4 regions of the Streptomyces sp. NPDC127177 genome follow, and region 1 is predicted to be linked to each of the others. Evidence: riboswitches for the same ligand, from Rfam matches in the RefSeq annotation. Region 1 holds a riboswitch; each other region holds the start of a gene.

What was found. Region 1 has a riboswitch for thiamine pyrophosphate ahead of ACFVJX_RS17655 (purine-cytosine permease family protein). Riboswitches for the same ligand answer to the same signal wherever they lie in the genome.
Region 2: it holds a riboswitch for thiamine pyrophosphate, as region 1 does, so the genes downstream of both, thiO (glycine oxidase ThiO) here and ACFVJX_RS17655 (purine-cytosine permease family protein) in region 1, are expected to answer to the same signal.
Region 3: it holds a riboswitch for thiamine pyrophosphate, as region 1 does, so the genes downstream of both, ACFVJX_RS14885 (thiamine ABC transporter substrate binding subunit) here and ACFVJX_RS17655 (purine-cytosine permease family protein) in region 1, are expected to answer to the same signal.
Region 4: it holds a riboswitch for thiamine pyrophosphate, as region 1 does, so the genes downstream of both, thiC (phosphomethylpyrimidine synthase ThiC) here and ACFVJX_RS17655 (purine-cytosine permease family protein) in region 1, are expected to answer to the same signal.

Annotation. Positions count from the first base shown of each region.
Region 1 covers NZ_JBHXUW010000025.1:88,799-92,980, forward strand. Annotated here, with positions in the region: gene ACFVJX_RS17635 (hypothetical protein) at 1-551, shown strand, start outside; gene ACFVJX_RS17640 (NUDIX hydrolase) at 646-1,152, shown strand; gene ACFVJX_RS17645 (FBP domain-containing protein) at 1,203-1,697, shown strand; partial or broken gene ACFVJX_RS17650 (hypothetical protein) at 2,072-2,269, shown strand; TPP riboswitch at 2,236-2,330, shown strand; gene ACFVJX_RS17655 (purine-cytosine permease family protein) at 2,321-3,718, shown strand; gene ACFVJX_RS17660 (DoxX family protein) at 3,893-4,182, shown strand, end outside.
Region 2 covers NZ_JBHXUW010000006.1:34,891-39,072, forward strand. Annotated here, with positions in the region: gene ACFVJX_RS06365 (thiazole synthase) at 1-285, opposite strand, end outside; gene thiS (sulfur carrier protein ThiS) at 288-506, opposite strand; gene thiO (glycine oxidase ThiO) at 503-1,681, opposite strand; TPP riboswitch at 1,679-1,791, opposite strand; gene ACFVJX_RS06380 (NAD(P)/FAD-dependent oxidoreductase) at 1,895-3,160, shown strand; gene ACFVJX_RS06385 (Rv2175c family DNA-binding protein) at 3,238-3,603, shown strand; gene thiE (thiamine phosphate synthase) at 3,721-4,182, shown strand, end outside.
Region 3 covers NZ_JBHXUW010000020.1:46,509-50,690, reverse strand. Annotated here, with positions in the region: gene frr (ribosome recycling factor) at 1-394, shown strand, start outside; gene ACFVJX_RS14895 (phosphatidate cytidylyltransferase) at 394-1,479, shown strand; gene rlmN (23S rRNA (adenine(2503)-C(2))-methyltransferase RlmN) at 1,584-2,690, shown strand; TPP riboswitch at 2,732-2,848, shown strand; gene ACFVJX_RS14885 (thiamine ABC transporter substrate binding subunit) at 2,930-4,033, shown strand; gene ACFVJX_RS14880 (ABC transporter permease) at 4,120-4,182, shown strand, end outside.
Region 4 covers NZ_JBHXUW010000022.1:89,648-93,829, reverse strand. Annotated here, with positions in the region: gene ACFVJX_RS16200 (SsgA family sporulation/cell division regulator) at 1-208, shown strand, start outside; gene ACFVJX_RS16195 (YibE/F family protein) at 290-1,636, opposite strand; TPP riboswitch at 1,707-1,840, shown strand; gene thiC (phosphomethylpyrimidine synthase ThiC) at 1,833-3,608, shown strand; gene ACFVJX_RS16185 (hypothetical protein) at 3,750-4,182, opposite strand, start outside.

The DNA.
Region 1 (4,182 bases):
ATCCCGGAGTCCTGGTCCGCCACCGGCCCCGCGACGCGGCCGCGCTGCTGCGTGCGGCCGTGACGGCGAACGGGGCGGCGGACGAGCTGACCATGGTCGAGGCGGTCGCCGACGACACGCAGCGGCTGCTGGCACTCAACGAGATCTACCTCGGCCCGTCCGGGCACCAGACGGCCCGCTACCGGCTCGGCCCCGACGCGGCCGGCTCCCCCACCGAACCGCAGGCCTCATCCGGTGTCCTGGTCGGTACGGGCACCGGCGCCACCGGCTGGCTGCGCTCCCTGTGGCAGGAGCGCCGAAGCCCGCTCGCCCTGCCCGGCCCCACCGACTCCCGGCTGCTCTGGTTCGTACGGGAGGCGTGGCCGTCGCCGGTCACCGGGACCTCCCTGGTCTCGGGCGAGCTGGGCCGGGGCCAGGGGCTGCGGCTGACCGTCGAGTCCGACCGGGTGGTGGTCTTCGGCGACGGCATGGAGGCGGACGCGCTGGAGCTGACATGGGGCCAGACCGTACGGCTCGGCATCGCGCCGACCTCCCTGCGACTGGCCGTGTGAGCTGCGCCCGCCGGGACGCCCCCTCCCGGTGGCACGCCGTAGGCTCGACGCCCCGTACGGTCACCGACCGCCGTCGATCCGAGGAGCCCGAGAGATGAACAGCGACGCGGCGCAGGTCCCCGCCCGCAACTCCCGTCCACCACTGGCCCAGGCCGCGCTGGGCGTGGGCGTGATCGTGCAGGACGGGCAGGGGCGAATCCTGCTCGGACGGCACCACAGCGGCACCTGGGAGCTGCCCGGCGGGAAGGTCGATCCGACACACGAGTCCATCGCCGCGGCGGCGGTACGGGAGCTGCGCGAGGAGACCGGGCTGGAGGTCGCCCAGGCCGACATGGGCGTCTTCGCGATGCTGCACGACGCGGTCGGTGGCATCAACCGGGTGACGATGGCCGCCCTGGTCACCGTGGCTTCGGGCAGCCCGCAGGTGACCGAACCCCACCTCATCGCCACCTGGCGGTGGACCCGGCCCGAGGAACTGCCTACACCGTTGTTCGACCCCTCGGCGCAGATCCTCGCCGCCTGGCGGCCCGACCTCGGCATCGAGCACCCGCCCGCACACCGCCTCTCCGTACTGCCCGAGGATGCACAGGTGAACCCCTAAATCATTTATTCGTTTGCCTAGGGGTCGTAGGCAGAGTTAGCGTCGTATCCATGAAGGCCGTGACCGAGCAGGACATCCGCGCATCGTTCGTCAACTGCTCCAAAGGAGAAGCCAAGCGCCTGCCGCTCCCCCGCGATCTGGAGGAGCGGCCGTGGGAGCATCTGGACTTCCTCGGCTGGCGCGACCTCTCCGCCCCCGGGCGCAGCTACATCGTCACCGAGCACGAGGGGAGGCTGACCGGCCTCTCGTTGCGCTTCCCCTCCCAACAGCGCGGGTTTCTGCACCGCAGCATGTGCTCGCTCTGTCTGACCACGCACCCGGGCAGCGGGGTCTCGCTCATGACCGCCCGCAAGACCGGCCCCGCGGGGCGCGAGGGCAATTCCGTCGGCCTGTACATGTGCACCGACCTGGCCTGCTCGCTCTACGTACGGGGAAAGAAGGCCGTGGCCGCCGGCGCGCGCTTCAAGGAGTCGCTGACGACGGAGGAACAGATCGCCCGTACCACGGCCAATCTCTCCGCGTTCGTGGGCAAGGTCCTCAGCTGAGCGGTGCGACCGGCTGCGCCGGTCAGCGGATGTCGGCCTCCACCGGGGAGGGGTCGGCCGGGTCCCGTAGGCCGGCCGGAACTCCAGCGTGATCGTCCGGGCACCGGCCGGCGCGTCCGCCGTGGCCCGCACCCACCGGGGCGGGTCCCCGACCGCGTCCCGCCGAGCGCGCGACGTGTCGTCGCCCGCCGACGCCCACCCACTCGGTGTCGCCCCGGGTGCCGCGCACCGTCGGCGTGCCGCTCTACGGCTCCAGGACGATGCCGTCGGGTGCGGTGGCCGTCCAGTGGACGGTGTGTCCGGTGAAGTCGACGTCCTGGGCCTCGACATCGAGCTCCGAGGGGTCACCTCCGCGGCTCAGCACCAGGAATCCCGGGGCGCCGTACCTGCGCCACCGCTCGTACCGCAACCGCTACCGGATCGCCGCCCGCACCCCCAACACACCCGACAGCACGACGGGCCACGGCGGCTTCCGCTGCGCGCTCACGCTCCAACCCCCCGCATCACGCTTCGCGCACACCCGGCTATCCTGGCCGCCGCACCGGACACGGGGTGCCCCTCGCAGGGGCTGAGAACACACCCGTCGAACCTGAACCAGTTAGCACTGGCGGAGGGATGTCTTCATGTCATTGCCGTATGCCCAGGACGAGCGCGACACCGCGGCCCGGCCCGCGTTCGACGGGCGCATGCCCACCGCCCCCGGCGATCTCCGCGTCGAGGCGCACGGGATAGCCCCCGTGCCGGAGGACCGTCGTTACGGCGGGCCCGGCCGGCTGTTCACCGTATGGTTCGCCCCCAACCTGACGATGACGGGCGTCTTCACCGGGACCGTCGGCATCGCGCTGGGCCTGGACTTCGCCACGGCGCTCACCGCCGTCGTACTCGGCACACTCGTGGGCGCCGCGCCCACCGCGTATCTGGGGACCTGGGGCAGCCAGACCGGCGCCGGTCAGCTGCCGCTGGCCCGGCTGGCCTTCGGCCGGGGAGTCGTGCTGCCCGGCGCACTCCAGTGGCTGTCGTCCATCGCCTGGGACGCGTTGATCGGCCTGTTCGGCGGGGACGCGCTGGCCCAGCTGTGCGGCTGGCCGTTCTGGCTGGGGGTGCTGGTCATGATGGCGGCACAGGGCGCGCTCGGCGTCCTGGGATACGAGGTGATCCACCGGCTCCAGACCGTGATGACCTTCGTCCTCGCGGCCGCCTTCGTGGTCCTGTCCACGAAACTGCTGGACGGGGTCCACCCCGCCGCCACCGGCAGTGTGCACGGCGCGGACCGGGCGGGGGCGTTCGTCCTGACCTGCACCATCGCCCTGAGCCTGGCGCTGTCCTGGGCCCCGTACGCCAGCGACTTCAGCCGTTATCTGCCACGCGGCGCGTCCAGGCCGCGCATGTTCTGGTGCACGCTGCTCGGCGTCAGCGCCTCCTTCGTGGCCGTCCAGACCCTCGGGCTGTGGGGTGCGTCCGTCTTCACCGACCAGACCGCGCGCGGCATCGACACACTGCTCGGCGGGGGCGCACTCGGAGCCTTCGGGCTGCTCGCCGTGGCGCTCGCCGCGCTGTGCAGCAACGCCATGAACGACTACAGCGGATCGCTCGCGCTGCAGACCATGGGCGTACGTCTGCCGCGCCCGGTCGCCGCGGCACTCGCCGCCGCCCTGGGCTTCCCGCTCGTCCTGTGGATGCACGCGGCCGACACCACGACCCGCTTCCAGAACGTGCTCCTTCTGGTCGGCTACTGGATCCCCGGGTTCGTCGCGATCGTCGCCGTCGACTGGCTCGTCCGGGCCAGGGACCGCGGCCACTCCCCCATCGACCTGGCCGCCGAGAGCGCCCGCAGGCAGCCGTGGTGGCCCGCGCTCACCGCCTTCGCCGCCGCCTTCGCGGCAGCGGTGCCCTTCATGAGCACCAGCCTGTACGTGGGTCCGGTCGCGGATGCCCTGCACGGGGCCGACCTCGCCTACGGGGTGGCGTTCCTCGTCGCACTGGCGGTCTACGCCCCGCTGCGGCTGCGCCACCGGGCCTGACGGCGCGGCCGCCCCAGGAGCACCGCGGACAGTGCGGCCGACCGCCGGCCGCGCGCATCCCACTCCACTTCGCCGGCCCGCCTCACACTTCGAGTCGCCGGCTCGTCATCCATGGGAACGGCATCCCATATCGGTGCGCCTCCGGACGGCGCACCCCGGAGAAGCGGGGATATCGTGTCTGCCGCCTATGTCACGGTCACCATCCTCGGCGCGGTCTTCAACGGCGCCGCCGCCGTCACCTACCTGATCGGCCACGAATACCCCAAGACCCAGGCCGACATGAAGGGCATCCCCCGGAAGTACGTCCCGGTGCTCGGCACGCTCCTGGCCGCCGGCACCGTCGGACTGCTGGCCGGGCTCGCCGTGCCCGTCCTGGGCATCCTCGCGGCCTGCGGCCTCGTGCTGTACTTCATCGGCGCGATCATCGCCCATCTGCGGGTGGGCTCCCGCAACATCGTGGGCGG
Region 2 (4,182 bases), on a different contig from region 1:
GTCGGTGCCGAGCGCCTCGCGGGCCAGGCGCGCGGTGAGCACGGCCTCACCCGCCGTGAAGCAGCCCGCGGTGTTCGGCAGGACGCGGATGGAGAGCCGCTCCAGGACGGAGAGCACGGAGCCCTGCACGGTCGGGTCGAGCCGGCGCATCGCGACCGTGGTCAGCTCGGTGCCGGAGGCGATCAGGGAGCGTTCCAGCACATCGAGGCTGGGCGCCCCGCCCGTCCCCATGATCAGCCGGGAGCCGAAAACGCTGTCCCCGAGGGTGAAGAGGTCGTCGGACACGGTCAGCCTCCCTGGACCGCGGTCAGGACCTCGACGCGGTCGCCCTCGGCGAGCTCCGCGGCCGACCACCGGCCACGCGGGACGACGGTCTCGTTCAGCGCGGCCGCGACCCCCGAGGGGGCCCGGGTCAGGGTCGCGACGAGGGCGTCCAGGGTGGTGCCCGCGGCGACGGCGACGACCTCGCCGTTCACGGACACGGAGAGGGAGACGGGCGCGGTCATGCGGGCTGCTCCTGACGTACGGGTGCGGCGGCCGGGAAACGGCCGGGGGAGAAGGGGCGGGCCACCTCGGGCAGCTCGCCGTCGGCCAGCAGCTGCGCCATGGCGTCACCGGTGACGGGCGTGAGCAGCACCCCGTTGCGGTGGTGACCGGTGGCGAGGTGGAGGCCGGGCAGCGCGGTGCGGCCGAGCAGCGGCGCGTTGTCGGGAGAGGCGGGGCGCAGACCGGCCCGGGTCTCGGTGAGCGGCAGCTCGGTGATGCCGGGCACCAGCTCGTGGGCGTCGCGCAGCAGCTCGTACACACCGCCCGCCGTGACGGTGGTGTCCCAGCCCATCTCCTCGCTGGTGGCGCCGATGACCAGCTCGCCGTTCTCGCGCGGCACGAGATAGACGTGGCTGCCCCGGACCACGGCCCGCACGGTGCGGCTGAGGAAGGGGGCGTACGCGGTGGGCACGGTCAGCCGGAGCACCTGGCCCTTGACGGGGCGGACGGGCGGCACGACGTGGTCCGGCACCCCCGCGAGCCGGCCGCTGAGGCTCCCGGCGGCGAGCACCACCTGATCGGCCCGGGCCTCCGTACCGTCGTCCAGTACGGCCCCGGCAGCCCGGTCCTGCACCACCGAGAGCCGCTCGGCCCGCCGGCGGTGGAGGACGACCCCGGCCCGCTCGCACGCCGTCAGCAGCGCGGTCGCAAGCCGGCGCGGATCGACCTGGTGGTCGCCGTCGACCCGCAGACCCCCGCGTACGCCCGGCGCGAGCATCGGCTCCAGCCGGCGGCAGTCCCGCCCGGTGAGCCACTCCGACTCCAGCCCCGACCGGCGCTGGAGCTCGTGCAGTTCCCGCAGATGGGCGCGGTCGTCGGCGTCCAGCGCGACGGCCAGGGTGCCGCAGGCGCGGAAGCCGATGTCCTGTCCGCTCGCCGCCTCCAGCTCGGCCGCGAACGCAGGATAGAGCGCGGCGGAGGCGACGTTGAGCCCCAGCAGCATCTCTTCGCCGTAGTGCAGTTCGGTGACGGCGGCCAGCATGCCGGCCGCGACGCGGGCGGCCCCGCCACCGGGATCGGGGTCGACGACAGCGGCGCTCAGACCGCGCTGCGCGGCCCGCCAGGCTGTCACGAGCCCGATGATCCCGCCCCCGATGACGAGGACGTCGGACCCGCTCGTACGGTGTGTACGCATGGGCGTCCAGCCCCTCCCTTCGCCGGCATGACCCGGATCAGGTTCGTACGGTCGGAGGCCGCCCAGCCTCCCTCTCAGCCCGGTTCGTCCGGGCTCCCGCGAGTGTTTTACCTGGGCCACCCTAGACCCCGGCCCCGGGGCCGGGTGAAGCGAGCCGCCCGCACGGCCCGGAACCCCTTTCCTGACGGGCCGTCAGTTGATTAGGGTGGTCGGGTGAACGAGCAGCAGCGGGCAGAGCGGCCGGAACGGCAGTCGGAGCGGGCGGGGCGCGGGGTGGTCGTCGCCGGCGCGGGCATGGCGGGGGTGCAGACGGCGGTGGCCCTGCGCGAGCAGGGATTCACCGGCGCCGTCACCCTGATCGGCGCCGAACCCCACCAGCCCTACGACCGCCCCCCGCTGTCCAAGGCGGTCCTGCTCGGCAAGGCCGAGGAATCCGCCTTCGACATCGACTTCGAGGCGCTCGGCATCGAACTGCGCCTGGGCTGCGAGGTCACCGGCGTCCGCGGCGGCGACCACGAACTGGACACATCCGAGGGGCCCGTCCCCTACGACGCCCTGGTCATCGCCACCGGCGCCGAACCCGTCGTGCTGCCCGGCTCCGAAGGCGTGCCCGGCGTCCATCTGCTGCGCACCCTCGACGACGCGGCCCGGCTGCGCCCGGTCCTGGAGGCCCGGCACGCCGTCGTGGTCGTCGGCGCGGGCTGGATCGGCGCCGAGTTCGCGACCGCGGCCCGCGCCGCCGGCTGCGAGGTCACCGTCGTCGAGGCCGCCGACCGGCCCCTCGCGGGTGCGCTCCCCGCCGAGGTCGCGGCCCCGATGGCCGCCTGGTACGCGGAGAGCGGCGCCGAACTCCTCACCGGGGCCCGGGTGGCCCGCATCGAGTCCGGCCGTGTGGTCCTCGCGGACGGCCGCACCGTCCCGGCCGACGCGGTCGTCGTCGGGATCGGCGCCCGCCCCGCCACCGGCTGGCTGGCCGGCTCCGGCGTCGCGCTCGGCCCCGACGGATCGGTGACCGCCGACACGGCCCTGCGCACCTCGCTGCCCGATGTGTACGCCGTCGGCGACTGCGCGTCGTTCCCCTCCGCCCGCTACGGGGCGCGTCTGCTGGTCCACCACTGGGACAACGCACTGCAGGGGCCGCGCACCGCCGCCGCCCACATCATCGGATCGGCCGGCGGGGGCGGGGCACGGCCGCCGGCCTACGACCCCGTGCCGTACTTCTGGTCCGAGCAGTTCGGCCGGTTCGTGCAGTACGCGGGCCACCACGCAGGCGCGGACACCCTGCTGCGGCGCGGCGACCCGGCCGGCCCCGCCTGGTCGGTGTGCTGGCTGCGGGACGGCGCCCTGGTCGCGGTCCTCGCCGTCGGCCGGCCGCGCGATCTGATCCAGGGCCGCAAGCTCATCGAAGCGGGCACCCGGCTCGATCCCGGGCGGGTCGCCGACGCGTCCGTGCCGCTGAAGTCGGCGGCCCCGCAGTAGGCGCGCGGACGGGTGGCGGGACCCTGAAGGGCTGAGTCCGGGTATCGGCTGTCAGTCCGGGATGGCAGGCTTGTCCTGTGACCGAGATTGACGCAAAGATCGATGCTCTCGTCCCTGCCTGGCTCCACCTCCCCGACATCGCCGAATTGTTCGATGTCGAGGTGACGCGTGTACGGCAGCTGGTCAAGGAGGGCCAGCTCATCGCCGTACGGCGTGGTGAGAACCGGGCACTCCAGGTGCCTGCCGCTTTCATCGACGGAAACAAGGTGGTCAAGGGCCTCTCGGGGACCCTGACGCTCCTGAGGGACGACGGCTACTCCGACGAGGAGATGCTGGAATGGCTCTTCACTCCCGACCCGAGCCTGCCGGGTACGCCCGCGCAGGCGCTGAGTGAGAATCGTGGCACGGAGGTGAAGCGCCGCGCCCAGGCGCTCGCCGTCTGACCGACAGCCGTACAGGGGATGCGGGCCGCACGGCGCGGCCCGCATCCCCTCCGCACCACCGCCTGCCCCATCGCACCGCCTACCGACGTCATCGTTTTCCCCGGGGGGAACCGCACCATGTCCACGCCTCGCGCGCTGCTGTCCGACGCCCGGCTCTACCTGTGCACGGACGCCCGCAGGCGCCAGGGAGACCTTCCCGAATTCGTCGACGCCGTCCTCTCCGGCGGGGTGGACGTCATCCAGCTCCGCGACAAGGGCATGGAGGCGGCCGAGGAGCTCGAACACCTCGCGGTCCTCGCCGACGCGTGCAGGCGCCACGGCAAGCTCCTCGCGGTCAACGACCGGGCGGACGTGGCCCACGCCATCGGCTCGGACGTGCTGCACCTGGGCCAGGGAGACCTGCCGGTGCCGGCCGCCCGCGCGATCATCGGCCAGGACGTGGTCATCGGCCGTTCCACCCACGCCGAGTCCGAGGTCGACGCGGCCGTCGCCGAGGCCGGCGTGGACTACTTCTGCACCGGCCCCTGCTGGCCCACCCCGACCAAGCCGGGCCGCCACGCACCCGGTCTGGACCTCGTC
Region 3 (4,182 bases), on a different contig from region 1:
CTCGTTCTCGGTGCCCGAGCCCCGTATGGCCGTCGTGACGCCGTTCGACAAGAGCGCGCTGCGCAACATCGAGCAGGCCATCCGCGACTCCGACCTCGGCGTCAATCCGAGCAACGACGGCAATATCATCCGGGTGAACTTCCCCGACCTCACCGAGGAGCGTCGTCGCGACTACATCAAGGTCGCGAAGACGAAGGCCGAGGACTCCAAGATCTCGATCCGGGCCGTCCGCCGCAAGGCCAAGGAGACCCTGGACAAGCTGGTCAAGGACAAGGAGTCCGGCGAGGACGAGGTACGCCGCGCCGAGAAGGAGCTCGACGACACCACCGCGAAGTACGTCGCGCAGGTGGACGAGCTGCTGAAGCACAAGGAAGCCGAGCTGCTCGAAGTCTGATGAACGACTCTTCCTGGGGCGCCCCGCAGGGCGCCGGTCAGTGGACCGCTCCCGAGATGCGGTCCGCTCCGGCGGGTCCTGCATACGATGTGCATAACGCCCAGCAGACTCGGCCCATGCCCATCGTGCCGGACGTTCCCGACGCAGGTAGAGACGCTGACGACCGTGATGACAGGGACCAGGGGGCCGGACGCCTGAGCGGCGGCCTCCTGTTCCGCGACGAGAAGCCGCAGGAGCCCATGTCCACCGCGCCACCACCCCCGCAGAAGAAGCGTGCGGGCCGTGATCTCGGATCCGCCATAGGGGTCGGCGTTGGGCTGGGTGCCGTCGTCGTCGCCTCGCTCTTCATCGTCAAGGCCGTCTTCGTCGGTGTGGTCGTGGTCGCCGTCGTCGTCGGTCTCTGGGAGCTCACCTCCCGGCTGGAGGAGCGCAAGGGGATCAAGGCCCCGCTGATCCCTCTCGCCGTCGGCGGTGCGGCCATGGTCGTCGCCGGTTACGCGCGAGGGGCCGAGGGCGCCTGGGCCGCCATGGCGCTGACCGCCCTCGCGGTGCTGGTCTGGCGGATGACCGAACCGCCGGAGGGCTACCTCAAGGACGTCACGGCCGGGGTGTTCGCCGCGTTCTACGTCCCCTTCCTGGCCACCTTCGTCGCCATGCTGCTGAGGGCGGACGACGGGCCGCAGCGGGTCCTGACGTTCCTGCTGCTGACCGTGGTCAGTGACACCGGCGCGTACGCCGTCGGCTGGCGGTTCGGCAAGCACAAGCTCGCCCCGAGGATCAGCCCCGGAAAGACCCGCGAGGGCCTCTTCGGAGCCGTCACCTTCGCCATGGTGGCCGGAGCCCTGTGCATGCAGTTCCTGATCGACGGCGGCTCCTGGTGGCAGGGCCTGCTGCTCGGCCTCGTGGTCGCGGCCAGCGCCACCCTCGGTGACCTGGGCGAGTCCATGATCAAGCGGGATCTCGGGATCAAGGACATGGGCACGCTGCTCCCCGGGCACGGCGGGATCATGGACCGGCTGGACTCCCTGCTGCCGACCGCCCCGGTGGTCTGGCTGCTGATGGTGATTTTCGTCGGCTCCAGCTGACCTACCGCTGAGTCACCCATTCTGACCTGCGATTTTATGAGTGAGGGTCCGTTGTCCACAGGGCGGCGGGCCCTCACTGTTCTGTCTGCGACACTGGAAGAACCATGCCTAAGCCCGGAGAACTCACTTTTGTCGCGCCCCGCGGAGCCAAGAAGCCGCCGCGGCACCTCGCCGACCTCACGCCCGCCGAGCGCAAGGAAGCCGTCGCCGCGACCGGCGAGAAGCCCTTCCGCGCGCAGCAGCTCTCGCAGCACTACTTCGCGCGGTACGCGCACGACCCGTCGGAGTGGACCAACATCCCCGCCGCGTCGCGGGACAAGCTCGCCGAGGCGCTGTTCCCCGAGCTGATGTCCGTGATCCGCCACATCAGCTGTGACGACGACACCACCCGCAAGACGCTGTGGAAGCTGCACGACGGGACGCTGGTCGAGTCCGTCCTGATGCGCTACCCCGAGCGGGTCACGATGTGCATCTCCTCGCAGGCGGGCTGCGGGATGAACTGCCCGTTCTGCGCCACCGGGCAGGCCGGCCTCGACCGCAACCTCTCGACCGCGGAGATCGTCCACCAGATCGTGGACGGCATGCGGGCGTTGCGCGACGGCGAGGTCCCGGGAGGCCCGGCGCGGCTCTCCAACATCGTCTTCATGGGCATGGGCGAGCCGCTCGCCAACTACAACCGCGTGGTCGGGGCGATCCGCCGGCTGACCGACCCCGAGCCCGACGGGCTGGGGCTGTCGCAGCGCGGGATCACCGTCTCCACAGTCGGCCTGGTGCCGGCGATGCTGCGGTTCGCCGACGAGGGCTTCAAGTGCCGTCTCGCCGTGTCGCTGCACGCCCCCGACGACGAGCTGCGCGACACCCTCGTACCGGTCAACACCCGGTGGAAGGTGCGCGAGGTGCTGGACGCCGCGTGGGAGTACGCGGAGAAGTCCGGACGCCGCATCTCCATCGAGTACGCGCTGATCCGCGACATCAACGACCAGGCCTGGCGCGGCGACCGGCTGGGCCGGCTCCTCAAGGGCAAGCGGGTGCACGTCAACCTGATCCCGCTGAACCCCACGCCCGGCTCGAAGTGGACCGCCTCGAGGCCCGAGGACGAGAAGGCCTTCGTCGAGGCCATCGCCGCCCACGGGGTGCCGGTGACCGTGCGGGACACCCGCGGTCAGGAGATCGACGGGGCCTGCGGGCAGCTGGCGGCATCCGAGCGCTGAGGCCGAAAACGGCCGTGTAGCCTGGGGCTCGAATCAACTTCATATTCCGACAGGGGAGCGCCACAGCGCTGAGAGTGCGGCACCGAGGACAGGTTGGCCGCAGACCCTCTGAACCTCGCCCGGGTCATTCCGGGTAGGAAGTTCGGACCTTACTCAAGCTGTTGCGCCCTGCCCGCTTCCGGTTCTCCACCGGCGCGGGCAGGGCCGCGTCTCTTCCTGGTCATCCCAGGAGGAATCACATGAGCACCACCAAGAAGATCGCGGTGACGGCCGTCGCCGCCGCGCTCGGAGCCACGGCGCTCGCCGGATGCGGAAGCTCCGACGACTCGGCGTCCGGCTCCGGACCCTCCGGGGGTTCCGGCTCCAAGACCGTCACACTCGTCAGCCACGACTCCTTCAACGCCTCCAAGGGCGTACTGAAGGAGTTCACCCGGGAGACCGGCTACACCGTCAAGGTGCTGAAGAGCGGAGACGCGGGCGCCGCCCTCAACCAGGAGATCCTGACCAAGGGCTCGCCCCGGGGCGATGTGTTCTTCGGCGTCGACAACACCCTCCTCTCGCGCGCCCTCGACAACGGTCTCTTCACGCCGTACGCGGCCAAGGGGCTCGGCCAGGTCGCGGACGACGTCCAGCTGGACGCGGCGAAGCACCGGGTCACCCCGGTCGACACCGGCGACATCTGCGTCAACTACGACAAGAAGTACTTCGCCGACAAGAAGCTCGCGCCGCCGAAGTCCTTCGACGACCTGGCGAAGCCCGCGTACAAGGACCTCCTCGTCACCGAGAACGCCGCGACCTCATCGCCCGGCCTCGGCTTCCTCCTCGGGACCGTCGCCACGTACGGCAAGGACGGCTACCAGGACTACTGGAAGAAGCTGAAGAACAACGGCGTCAAGGTCGTCGACGGCTGGGAGCAGGCGTACAACGAGGAGTTCTCCGGCTCCGCGGGCGGCAGGAAGGCCAAGGCCGACCGGCCGCTCGTCGTCAGCTACGCCTCCAGCCCGCCCGTCGAGGTGCTGTACGCGGACCCGAAGCCGAAGACCGCCCCGACCGGGGTCGCCACCGGGACGTGCTTCCGCCAGATCGAGTTCGCCGGTCTGCTGGACGGTGCCAAGAACGAGGCGGGCGGCAAGGCCCTGCTGGACTTCCTGATCGGCAAGAAGTTCCAGGAGGACATGCCGCTCAACATGTTCGTCAGCCCGGTGACCAAGGGGGCGAAGGTGCCGGACCTCTTCACGAAGTTCGGCGCCACCGTCGGCAAACCGACGACCGTCGCACCGGACACGATCGCCAAGAACCGTGAGCAGTGGGTCCAGTCATGGTCCTCGCTCGTAGTGAAGTAGCGAAGCCTCCCGTACGCGGACCGGGCGCGGGCGGGAAGGGCGCGCGCGCCCGGGCGCGGCGCGGGAGCGCGGTGCGGCTCGGCCTGATGGCCGTGCCCGTCGCCTTCTTCGCGCTGTTCTTCGCCTACCCCGTCGTCGCGATCGTCGGA
Region 4 (4,182 bases), on a different contig from region 1:
GCCCGAAGGGCTGTCCGACGTCCACATCCGGCTGCAGGTGGGGGCGGACCGCGCTCTCTTCAGGGCCGGTACGGCGCCACTTGTGGCGTTTCTCGACCGGACGGACAAACTCGTCCCACTCGGCCAGGAGTGCACGCTGGGTGACTTCGACGGCAATCTGGAAGAAGCATTGGGGCGAATTCTGGCCGAGGAACAGAACGCCGGCTGAAGGCACCCCACGCCCGGGCCCCGGTTGCCGGTCGAACACCACACCTGCCGAACGGGTGAATCACGCTCCGTGTGCAACCGTTCAGGACCTCGCCCGTCGGCGGCGTCCCCTGCCGCTCCGTACGGGTGCCGAAGCCCCGGCTTCCGCGCCGAGCCCCGTACGGTCCGCGGAGACGACCAACGCCGCGAGTGCGGTGGTCACCGGCACCGAGGCGACCAGCCCGATCGAGCCGACCAGCGTACGCACGATCTCCTCCGCCACCAGTTCGCTGTTGGCCACCGTCCCCACGCTGCTCTGGGCGATCGAGAACAGCAGCAGCAGCGGAAGCGCGGCACCCGCATAGGCCAGCACGAGGGTGTTGACCACTGAGGCGATGTGGTCGCGTCCGATTCTGATCCCTGCCCGGTAGAGCTGCCTCGCATGCATCGTCGGATCCGCCTGGTGCAGTTCCCAGACCGCCGACGTCTGGGTGACCGTCACATCGTCGAGCACCCCCAGGGAACCGATGATGACGCCGGCCAGAAGCAGGCCGCTCATGTCGATGTGCGGATACAGACCGTGGATCAGGCCGGTGCTGTCGTCGGTGTTCCCGCTCAGGCTCGCCCAGCCGATGAAGAGCGAGCCGAGCAGCCCGATCAGCAGCAGCGAGATGAGGGTGCCGAGAACGGCGACCGAGGTGCGGGCGGTCAGCCCGTGGCAGATGTAGAGGGCGATCAGCATGATGGCGCTGGCCCCGACGACCGCCACCAGCAGCGGATTCGATCCCTGCAGGATGGCCGGGAGGATGAACAGGGTCAGCACGGCGAACGACAGGGCGAGCGCCACCAGTGCCATGACCCCGCGCAGCCTGCCCACGACGACCACCGCCACGGCGAAGATCCCGGCCAGCAGCGCCATCGGGAACTTCCGGTTCACATCCGTCACGGAGTACTGGAGGTCGTGGGGTGCGTCGGGGGCGTAGGCGACCACCACCCCCTGCCCCTCCCGCAGCTGTCGCGGTGCGTCGGGCTGGACCACCTCGATGAAGGTGCGCCCCTTGTCCTTGCCGCTCGTGACTTCGACCCGGGCCTTCTCACAGAGGCCGGCCCCGCCGTCACCGGCGGCCGGGTCTCCCGTCGGCGGGGTGGTCTCACCGCTGGTGGGCAGCTGTGCGGCGTTCACGTCCTTGCAGTCGACCTTGTCGATGTTCACCACCTTCGCCTGCTGGGTCTGCCGGTCGAAGCCGACACCTGTGCGTTCGTGCGCCGGCGCACCACCGGGCCAGAGCACCACGAGCCCGACCACGACCGCGGCCGCGAACGGGATCAGCACGGCGGCGATCACCCGGCGCAGATGGGTGGAGACCGGCGCTGCGGGACCATGGCTGTGGCTGTGCGAGTGGGTGTGCTGAGGACCCGGCTGCGCGGGGTCGCTATGAGGGGACGTCACCGGCCGATCATCGCAAGAAGAACGAGGCCCTCTGTTCAGCACACCGGCGAGGACGTTAGCGTGGTGGCACCTTTGCACACGCGGGAGCTCGGAGCACCGGGCTGAGAGGGCGCTGATCTCCGTACGTCCGTACGGGACATGCTGCGCCGACCGCCGAACCTGTTACCGGGTAATGCCGGCGTAGGGAGTAGGTCTCATGACCACAGCGGACGCACGCACGCCTGCCTCCAATCAGAGCGACGAGGCCGGGAAGTCCATCGGCTGGCACAAGGGATACGTCCAGGGCTCGCGCCCGGACCTCCGGGTGCCGGTCCGTCAGGTGCACCTCACCAACGGCAAGGACGTGACGCTGTACGACACGTCGGGGCCGTACACCGATCCCGTCATCGACACCGACGTTCGCCGCGGACTCGCACCTCTGCGGGAGAACTGGATCACGGCACGCGGCGACACCGAGGAGTACGCCGGCCGCGCCGCGCGTCCCGAGGACGACGGGCTCAAGCACACCTCACCGCGCGGGGGACTGCGCAATCTGGACGCGGTCTTCCCCGGCCGTCCGCGCCGGCCGAGGCGCAGCCGGGACGGCAGCCCCGTCACACAGCTCGCGTACGCCCGCCGGGGCGAGATCACCCCGGAGATGGAGTACGTGGCGATCCGGGAGAACGTCGCGCCCGAGGTGGTCCGCGGGGAGATCGCCGCGGGCCGGGCCGTGCTGCCGGCCAACGTCAACCACCCGGAGACCGAGCCGATGATCATCGGCAAGCGGTTCCTGGTGAAGGTGAACGCCAACATCGGCAACTCCGCGGTGACGTCCTCCATCGAGGAGGAGGTGGACAAGATGACCTGGGCGACCAAGTGGGGCGCCGACACGGTGATGGACCTTTCCACCGGCCGCAACATTCACACCACCCGTGAGTGGGTTCTGCGCAACTCGCCCGTACCGATCGGCACCGTGCCCCTCTACCAGGCCCTAGAGAAGGTCGACGGCAGGGCGGAGGAGCTGACCTGGGAGATCTACAAGGACACCGTCATCGAGCAGGCCGAGCAGGGCGTCGACTACATGACGGTCCACGCCGGCGTGCGCCTGCCGTACGTGCCGCTGACGGCCCGCCGCAAGACCGGCATCGTCTCCCGGGGCGGCTCGATCATGGCCGCGTGGTGCCTCGCGCACCACAAGGAGTCGTTCCTGTACGAGCACTTCGAGGAGCTCTGCACGATCCTCGCCTCGTACGACGTGACGTACTCCCTGGGCGACGGGCTGCGCCCCGGATCGATCGCGGACGCCAACGACGAGGCGCAGTTCGCCGAACTGCGGACGCTCGGCGAACTGAACACGGTCGCCAAGCGCTTCGGGGTCCAGACGATGATCGAGGGCCCGGGACACGTCCCGATGCACAAGATCAAGGAGAACATCGACCTCCAGCAGGAGATCTGCGAGGAGGCGCCGTTCTACACGCTCGGCCCGCTGACCACCGATGTCGCCCCGGCGTACGACCACATCACCTCCGGTATCGGCGCCGCGATGATCGCCTGGTGGGGGACGGCGATGCTCTGTTACGTGACGCCCAAGGAGCACCTCGGCCTGCCCAACCGGGACGACGTGAAGACCGGGGTCATCACGCACAAGATCGCGGCGCACGCGGCGGACCTCGCCAAGGGGCATCCGGGGGCGCAGGAGTGGGACGACGCGCTCTCGGACGCCCGGTTCGAGTTCCGGTGGGAGGACCAGTTCAATCTGGCGCTCGACCCGGACACGGCGCGGGAGTTCCACGACGAGACGCTGCCGGCCGAGCCGGCGAAGACGGCGCACTTCTGCTCGATGTGCGGGCCGAAGTTCTGCTCGATGAAGATCTCGCACGACATCCGGCGTGAGCACGGCGGTTCGCAGTCGGAGATCGAGGCGGGCATGGCGGAGAAGTCGAAGGAGTTCGCGGCCGCGGGCAACCGGGTCTATCTGCCGATCGCGAACTGATTCCCGGCGGGGGCGTCGTGCCGGCGGTCTCGCACCGGCCGGTACGACGCGCCCCGTCTTCCCGGAGCCCGGACCGGAGTACCGCCTTCCCGGAGCCCGGCGGCGGCCCCCGTCGCCGGGCTTACCGGCGGGCGGAGCCGGTCAGTCCAGTTCGTGTTCCGGTCCGCCGAAGTCGGGGCTGGTGAAGTCCGGGCTGGTGAAGGTCGGCCGGGGCGCGGCCGTCGGGCCGTCGTCCGGGCTGGAGAAGTCGGGCCTGCTGTAGCCGATCTTCGGAATGCGGTTGGCCGAGGGGTACGGGGTGCGGGCGGCGGGGGCGGCGCCGGGGTCGGCGAGCGCGTCGCGAAGGAACGGCAGGATGCCCCGTTCCAGCAGCGCGTGCCGCCAGGCCTCCCGGGCGCGCGCCACATCCTCCGGCAACTCCTCGCCGGGGTCCTCGGCGGCGAGGGAGGTGGAGCCGTTGCGCAGGGCGGTGATGAGCAGACCGATGGCGGCGATCAGGATCGCGGCCGCGGTGACCGCGGCGAAGAACCAGCCCGCGCCGACCATCGTCCCCGCGAAGGGCGGCGATGGGCTG